4 regions of the Shewanella piezotolerans WP3 genome follow, and region 2 is predicted to be linked to each of the others. Evidence: predicted binding sites of a transcription regulator. Region 2 holds the regulator's gene; each other region holds the start of a gene.
The links. Region 2 encodes sigma-54, which starts transcription at its own class of promoters, with help from an activator protein. Its sites were predicted from a motif close to GTTGGCACGNNNNTNGNNT; they were not measured.
Positions count from the first base shown of each region.

Region 1: the regulator sigma-54 is predicted to act here: its motif matches at 1,344-1,362, upstream of SWP_RS17665 (P-II family nitrogen regulator).
Region 3: the regulator sigma-54 is predicted to act here: its motif matches at 1,209-1,227, upstream of flgB (flagellar basal body rod protein FlgB).
Region 4: the regulator sigma-54 is predicted to act here: its motif matches at 1,102-1,120, upstream of norV (anaerobic nitric oxide reductase flavorubredoxin).

Region 1 is NC_011566.1:4,171,978-4,174,184, forward strand. It holds gene SWP_RS17660 (ammonium transporter) at 1-953, opposite strand, end outside; gene SWP_RS17665 (P-II family nitrogen regulator) at 966-1,304, opposite strand; gene SWP_RS17670 (isochorismatase family protein) at 1,563-2,105, shown strand.
Region 2 is NC_011566.1:681,226-683,432, reverse strand. It holds gene lptB (LPS export ABC transporter ATP-binding protein) at 1-110, shown strand, start outside; gene SWP_RS02995 (RNA polymerase factor sigma-54) at 247-1,758, shown strand; gene hpf (ribosome hibernation promoting factor) at 1,789-2,076, shown strand; gene ptsN (PTS IIA-like nitrogen regulatory protein PtsN) at 2,079-2,207, shown strand, end outside.
Region 3 is NC_011566.1:1,541,740-1,543,946, forward strand. It holds gene SWP_RS06645 (chemotaxis protein CheV) at 1-109, shown strand, start outside; gene SWP_RS06650 (CheR family methyltransferase) at 251-1,084, shown strand; gene flgB (flagellar basal body rod protein FlgB) at 1,260-1,658, shown strand; gene flgC (flagellar basal body rod protein FlgC) at 1,661-2,077, shown strand; gene flgD (flagellar hook assembly protein FlgD) at 2,102-2,207, shown strand, end outside.
Region 4 is NC_011566.1:1,081,125-1,083,331, forward strand. It holds gene cspE (transcription antiterminator/RNA stability regulator CspE) at 148-360, shown strand; gene norV (anaerobic nitric oxide reductase flavorubredoxin) at 1,171-2,207, shown strand, end outside.

The DNA.
Region 1 (2,207 bases), 1.9 Mb from region 2:
GCAACAATCGAAAACACCACCACGCCGCCAGCAACAATACCAATAACTCCAGCCATGGCTAGCGATGGCGATAATGGATCCGCCGTAATTGCCACCAATCCCGCTAATGCACCATTTAAAATCATGGTCAAATCTGCTTTCCCCCAAATGAGTCGACATACTATTAAGGCTGATATCGCACCAAACGCTGCTGCTGAGTTGGTGTTGACAAATATCTTTGCCACAGCACTTGCATTCTCAGCGTCCGATACCAATAACTGCGAACCGCCATTAAAGCCAAACCAACCCATCCACAATATAAACATACCTAAGGTTGCCATAGGTAAGTTGGAGCCCGGGATAGGATTCACTTGCCCGTTTGCACCATACTTACCTTTTCGAGCACCGAGTAACAGTACTCCCGAAATAGCCGCTGCTGCACCAGCCATGTGCACAATGCCACTTCCAGCGAAATCAACAAAACCCGCTTCAGATAAGAAGCCGCCGCCCCAAGTCCAGTAGCCTTCAACAGGGTAAATAACGGCAGTCATAAACACTGAAAATGCCAAGAATGCCCACAGTTTCATACGCTCAGCGACAGCACCAGACACTATCGACATGGCAGTTGCCACAAATACCACTTGGAAGAAGAAATCAGACTCAAGCGCATGATCTGCACCATCCGCTTGTGAACCAATCAGAGAACCAAATGAGGGTAACCATCCACCTTCACCGTTATCTACATACATAATGTTGTAACCAACGATTAGATACATTACACATGCGATTGAATATAAGCAGACGTTCTTAGTTAAAATTTCAGTGGTGTTTTTTGAGCGAACAAGTCCCGCTTCTAACATGGCAAAACCTGCCGCCATCCACATCACTAGCGCACCGGAGATCAAAAAATAAAAAGTATCCAGAGCAAAACGTAGCTCAGTTACTGTTAATCCAAGTTTAGTTAAATCGTCCATTTCCCTACCCCTTTAAAGTGCTTCGTTATCGAGTTCGCCAGTTCTTATCCTGGTTGCTTGCTCTAAGTTGGTAACGAAAATTTTGCCATCACCAATCTTGCCAGTACGGGCTGCACCGGTAATCGCTTCCACTAGCATTTCTACATTTTCCGCTTTGGTTGCTATTTCGAGTTTAACTTTTGGCAGAAAATCAACTTGGTACTCTGCACCTCGATAAAGCTCTGTATGGCCTTTTTGACGACCAAAGCCTTTAACTTCTGTCACTGTCATCCCTTCAATACCGACACTGGCGATAGCTTCTCTTACATCATCTAACTTAAACGGCTTAATAATGGCACTGACCAATTTCATGGCTATCTCCCTGAGACTATTTTAATTCTAATAAAGACAATTCAAGCATCAGGCCAAAAATACAAAACCATTAAAAACATACAGATAGCCTTTCACAGCCATTAAAATATAAATATAAATGCACCAATCGGGTGCATTTATGCAATAACTGCACTGCCATAAGGCACAGTCATTACGGCTTAGACTTATCGCCTATTGGCTACAACGCGGATTTGAGTTGTACTAGTGCAAATAATCCACAAGTACCAAGGACCTTGAATGTTGAAACCCGAAGATTGCGTATTAGTTGTTGTGGACGTGCAAGGGCAACTCGCACGAGTGATGCATCAAAGTGAAGCACTACACCAAAAACTGACCATATTGATAAAAGGGGTACAGTTATTCGACATACCGATTTTATGGCTAGAGCAACTTCCGGATAAGCTTGGTGCGACAACTGACGTACTCGCCACAGAGTTGATACGAACCACAGAGCCAATTGCAAAGCAGCACTTTAGTGGCTGGCAATGCCCTAAATTCAGAGCAAAGCTTTCCGCTATGGGACAGAAACATATATTGGTCGCAGGGATAGAAACTCATGTTTGTGTCTATCAGACCTGTATGGACCTTCTCGACAATGCTTACCCGACACACTTAATCGTCGATGCCATGTCTTCGAGAACACCTGAGAATAAACAGTTAGGTATAGAGATGATGCAGGAACATGGGGCGCTAAAAACAAATGTAGAATCATTGCTATTCGAATTACAGCATGAAGCAATAGGCGAACGCTTTAAAGCATTATTAGCGTTAATTAAGTAGCGGTGTTTAACAGAAGGCTAAACAATTTTTGACGCATAAAAAAAGCCCTCATAATGAGGGCTTTCTACAATAGAGCTATGCAGAGAAAACTTAGCTATATAT
Region 2 (2,207 bases):
ATGCATATATCGTAAGTCACGGAAATCTCATTGCTGAGGGTACGCCTGCTGAAATCTTAGACAACCAGCAGGTTAGAGCAGTGTACTTAGGTGAACAATTCAGGCTATAGTTAATCAACAACATGAGCGTTTAAAGCGCGGCACTAGTTAAGTATACTAATATAATCATAGTGTTGGCCCTTTATGCTCTCTTCGCCAAATTAACGAGCTTCAACGTTTAATTACAGTGTAGGGAATAGCGGTAAGATGAAAGCGTCACTTCAGCTCAAAATGGGTCAGCAGCTAACCATGACTCCACAGTTACAGCAGGCAATCCGCTTACTGCAACTGTCCTCTTTAGAGCTGCAGCAAGAGATCCAGCAAGCATTAGAGTCAAATCCCCTACTAGAATTAGATGAAGAGCAATCTGACAGTGAACCTGTCAGCAATGAAGATCGCACCACCAGCGAATCCGATAGCTATTCAGAATCCGATAGTGACAACGATTACAGCGCCAGCGCCGAAGTTGATCCCCAGCAAGATAGCGCTGCAGTAGAAACCTCTGATGCATTAACCCAAGATTCAATGCCAGATGATCTGCCGATGGATACCACTTGGGACGAAGTCTATACCGTTTCTTCAAATGCAAGCTCTGGCGGTATGCGCGATGACGATATGCCATTCCAAGGTGAAACCAGCGAAGGCTTATATGAGCACCTTGAGTGGCAAAAGAACTTAACACCATTTTCCGATAACGATCTTGCTATCGCCACCGCCATTATTGATGCTATTGATGAACGTGGTTACCTCACTCAAAACTGCGAAGATATTCTTGAGGCAATGGGCGACCCTGAAATTGAGGTTGATGAAGTCGAAGCCGTACTCAAGCGCGTGCAGCATTTTGACCCCATTGGCGTTGCCGCTCGCGACTTAAGCGAGTGTCTATTGATCCAACTGGCCCAATATGCCGCTACCACACCGCATATTGACCATGCCCGCCTACTCATCAAAGACTACTTAGATTTGATTGCAGGACGCGACTTTAGACAGTTAATGCGTAAAACTAAGCTTAAAGAAGATGAACTACGTGAAGCCATTAGCCTGATCCAAACTCTCAACCCAAGACCAGGGTTAGCAGTCACTCGCAGCAAAGATGAATACGTTATTCCCGATGTATCAGTGGCCAAAAAGAAAGGTCGCTGGGTGGTTGAGCTAAACCCAGATTACATGCCTAAAATTAATGTTAATCAGCACTATGCTTCAATGGCTCGCAGCACTAAAAGCCAAGCCGATGGCCAGTTCATCCGTGGTCATTTGCAGGAAGCTAAGTGGTTTATTAAAAGTTTAGAAAGCCGTAATGAAACTTTACTAAAGGTCAGTAACTGCATTGTAAAATTCCAGCAAGGCTTCTTTGAGTATGGCGATGAAGCCATGAAACCAATGGTTTTGAATGATATCGCAGAAGCCGTTGAGATGCATGAATCCACCATATCAAGGGTTACCACTCAAAAGTATATGCATACCCCCAGAGGTATTTTCGAATTAAAGTATTTCTTCTCTAGTCATGTCGGAACCGACGACGGTGGAGAGTGCTCATCAACAGCTATTAGAGCGTTTATTAAGAAGTTAGTCGCAGCTGAAAACCAAAAGAAACCATTAAGCGATAGCAAAATGGCGCAACTTTTGGCAGAACAAGGGATAAAAGTTGCTCGTCGTACTATCGCGAAATATCGTGAAGCAATGCTGATCCCGCCCTCAAACCAACGTAAGAGTTTATAACTCAAAATTAGGCACTTGGAGGAATTTTCTATGCAAATTAACCTTACTGGACATCACATCGAAATCACCGCATCATTGCGTGGCTATGTAGAAGAAAAGTTTACAAAGCTTGAACGTCATTTCGATCAGATCAATAATGTCCACGTCATTTTGAATGTAGAAAAAATGCAGCAGATTGCCGAAGCCAGAATTCACCTTAAAAAAGGTGAAGTTTTTGCTACTTCGGAACATGCGGACATGTACGCCGCAATCGACTCCCTGATCGATAAATTAGATCGTCAGGTTATTAAACACAAAGAGAAGCTGACCAAACATTAACGATGGAACTATGTACCATCCTGCAGCCGGAGTGCACCACCTGTGCCACTCCGGGCAGTAAGAAAAAAGTACTGGAACTAATCAGCGACATTGCCGCTGTCCAGTACCCTACTCTATCTTCACAAGAGATA
Region 3 (2,207 bases), 860 kb from region 2:
CGGGGTATTCAACCAAGCTATGGTTGAGAAAGTAGGCGCTAATGATTTTATCGCGAAATTTAATCCAGATGAGTTAGCAGCGGCTGTAAACAAGCACTTAAGTTTATAATCCGCGATCTTACAACGTATCGAAGGCCCAAGGAAGCCAACTCCGGCTTGTGTTTCCTTGGGGGCTAATGTATAAACCTGCGATTGTTGTTAAGCTGCAGCGACTGCGTGGCTTTGTTTTATAGATATTTAGGATACTAGAGTGCCGAATAAATCACTTGCTGAAAACGAGTACCATCAATTCAGGCTATTTCTAGAGCAGCATAGCGGTATTGTGCTAGGTGAAAACAAGCAGTACTTAGTGCGTAGCCGCTTGGCGCCGCTGATGGGTAAGTATAACCTTCCTTCTTTGTCGGATGTGGTCAAACATTCAATGAAACCGACTGAACGTCAACTTCGCACCGAAGTTATCGATGCTATGACCACCAATGAGACCTTATGGTTTCGAGACCGTTACCCTTTTGAACTGTTGGCCAATACCTTACTGCCAAACTACAGCCGGCTGGGTAGACCGATTAAAATTTGGTCTGCGGCATGTTCTTCGGGGCAAGAGCCGTACTCGTTAAGCATGACCATTCTTGAACATCAGCAACGTCGCCCCGGTAAATTACCGAGTGGTGCAAGCATTCTTGCGACAGATCTGTCTCCTTCAATGCTTGAACGCTGTAAAAAAGCAGAGTATGACAATTTAGCCTTAGGGCGTGGCTTGTCAGATGAAAGGAAACGTCAGTTTTTTGATACTTTGCCGTCCGGCAATATGGTGATTAAGAATAATGTAAAACAGTTGGTGAACTTCAGAGCACACAACTTGCTTGAAAGTTATACGTTACTGGGTAAGTTTGACATCATTTTTTGCCGTAACGTATTGATCTATTTTTCGCCAGAGGCAAAGCGGAAAATACTGCGGCAATTTGCTGCCGCATTGAACCCAAATGGTATTCTATTTTTAGGCGCCTCGGAGTCTATTGCTGGTCTATCTGAAGAGTTCGATATGATCCGCTGTAATCCTGGGATCTATTACCAAAAGCGCAGTTAAGCTGTCGTAGTCAGGGTGTTTCAACGGCGTTTAACGCAATTTTGACACCCTCTTATCTTGTAAAACCTTCTTTTTGACATCGCTACATCCTAGATATACCTCTATTTTCACTTGTTTAAACTAATCTGGCACACCAATTGCTTTATTTCAGATACCGAGCTGAGGAGGCAATTTTATGGCGATTAGTTTTGATAAAGCATTAGGAGTTCATCAATACACTTTGGGCGTACGCTCCCAACGTGCAGAGGTCCTATCCTCAAATATTGCCAATGCCGACACGCCAAACTATAAAGCGCGTGATGTAGATTTTGCCAAAGCGATGAATTCAGCGCAGTCACGTCAATCGGGCTTAGCGATGGCTAAAAGCGACGGTAAACATTTTGATATGGCAGCGTTAACTCAGCAAAACGTTGCTTACCGTGTACCTAATCAACCCGATACCGGTGATGGCAACACCGTTGATATTCAACAAGAACAATCAGCATTCATGCAAAATGCACTTGAGTATCAGATGTCCCTCGGTTTTCTTGATGGTAAGTTCTCAGGCATGAAAAAAGCGATAAGAGGCGATTAATTATGAGTTTATTTAATATATTTAACGTCGCAGGTTCAGGCATGTCTGCGCAATCAGTCAGGCTTAATACCACTGCCAGTAATATTGCAAATGCTGACGCTGTATCGAGCAGCGCAGGCGAAACTTACCGTGCTCGCCATCCTATTTTTGAAGCTGAAATGAGCAAAGCACAACAGCATCAAAGTGCATCACAATCTGTTGCGGTTAAAGGCATTGTTGAAAGTGATTTACCTTTGAATAAAGAATTTTCTCCCGGCCACCCAATGGCAGACACTGACGGCTTTATCTATAAGCCCAATGTCAACGTGATGGAGGAGATGGCTAACATGATCTCGGCCTCTCGCTCATACCAAATGAATGTACAAGTCACTGATGCAGCGAAATCGATGCTTCAGCAAACTCTTAGAATTGGCAAGTAACTCAGTGAAAGCTGGAGGTAAATTTTGAGCCTGATTAATCCGCTCAATAACACGCAATCGGCAACCGGTCAGCCACAGCAGACCAGCGCCGTTACGCCGCAAGCATCGCAAGCGACGACACAAAGTAGCG
Region 4 (2,207 bases), 400 kb from region 2:
AGTAAAAGTAAGCCTCAGATTACTGCGTTATCGTTGTTATCCATAGTGTTTCCCTTAGCTTCATCGTCACATTTAATAATTCAAGCTCTCAGCACATCGCAATTTCGCGATAGATTTATTAATTTTTAATTATATAAGGGACACAAAATGTCTAATTCAACTACTGGTATCGTAAAATGGTTTAACGAAGACAAAGGTTTTGGCTTCATCACTCAAGACAATGGCGGCGCTGACGTATTCGTACATTTCCGTGCAATCGCTTCAGACGGTTTCAAAACTCTTGCTGAAGGCCAAAAAGTTTCTTTCGACCTAGAGCAAGGCCAAAAAGGCCCACAAGCAGCTAACGTAGTTGCTATCTAAGTTGAAAGTTGACTCAAACAGTCTTAAGACTAGTTGAGTTACTTGAGATAATTAAGCTAGGTTAACCTTACTTGATTATTTGAAAAGCGAGCCGAAAGGTTCGCTTTTTGCGTTTTAGCGCTAACCAAGTTACGACAGCGCATGTTGTTGGCCACCATTACCCTACATCACATATAGATACATTCCTACGCTGTTGCAGATGATTGGTTTTCCACCGCAGCTTCATTGCTCCCCAGCTTTATACTGATTATACCAATCAGTATAAAGATTTGATCGCTCAGCGAGAGTTTAGCGACTTTGAGGTAAGGTCATTAAATGCTCCTGCATTAATGACATTCACCACATCCATGTGGTTAGCAATGAATGAAGAGCATAGTTATTCTACGTTCAAATTGATTAACGCAGCATCAAAGCCGCTAAAACTCGCCTTTAGGAGTGTTTTTGGCTTGCTACTTCTGCGTTGAATAAACTCATAAGGGAATAACCATTATGTCATTTATTCGCCTTGAATTAGCGTGCCAAAAACGCTCTGAGTAGATCAACTTCTTATACTGATTGGTATTAGCATTAATCCCAACCAGTATCGGTTTTTTCACTTTGATACTTTGTCATAAAGACTCGGCGTTAAGGGTGTCTTAATGACATAGCGAGTGTCTTTATGATACTTGCGGTTGTTGTCATTATTACAATTTTTCATTGGCGCATTTTTATACTTACCCAATAGTTTCAATCAATTATCTCATTGGCATGCTTAGTGCAATTACTCAGCTTAGAAATTGATAATTTATTTAATCTTTTAGGTAGTAGCTAATGACAATTCATGTAAAAAACAACATCCACTGGGTCGGCCAACGCGATTGGGAAGTACAAGACTTCCATGGCACCGAATACAAAATGACGCGCGGTACCAGTTACAACAGTTACCTCATCCGAGAGCAGAAGACAGTCTTAATCGATACCGTTGATCATAGGTTTAGTCATCAGTTTATTCAAAACCTAGAGATGGAAATTGATCTTAACAGTATCGATTTCATTGTGATAAATCATGCCGAAGAAGACCATTCAGGCGCGTTAACTGCCTTGATGCAGAAAATACCTGGCACGCCAATCTATTGTACTGAAGCAGCAGTGGACTCTATTGTCGGGCATCACCATCACCCTGAGTGGAACTTCAAAACCGTTAAAACTGGCGACAGTGTTGATATTGGGAATGGTAAACAACTTATCTTTATTGAAGCACCAATGCTGCACTGGCCTGATAGCATGATGACCTACATGACAGAAGATGCGGTACTGTTTAGTAATGATGCCTTTGGCCAACATTACTGTGATGAACACTTGTTCAATGACGAAGTTGATCAAAATGAGCTTAAAGAGCAGTGCCTGCGTTACTACGCCAACATTCTTACCCCTTTTAGTAGCCTAGTTACCGCCAAAATTCATGAAGTACTGAGCTTTAACGTGCCAGTGGACATGATCGCAACAGCTCACGGTATCGTTTGGCGCGATAACCCGACTCAAATTATTCATCAGTATCTTGAATGGGCTGACAGCTACCAAGAAGACAAGATCACAATATTCTATGATTCAATGTCGAATAACACGCGTATGATGGCAGATGCCATTGCTCAAGGCATCCATGACGTTGATCCGGGGGTTGCCGTTAAAGTGTTTAACGTTTCTAAACATGATAAGAATGAAATCCTATCGCACACTTTCCGCTCTAAAGGAGTGCTTGTCGGTTCATCAACCATGAATAATGTCATGATGCCAAAAATTGCTGGCATGCTAGAGGAGATCACCGGTCTTAGGTTTAAAGGCAAAAAAGCGGCTGCATTTGGCAGTTA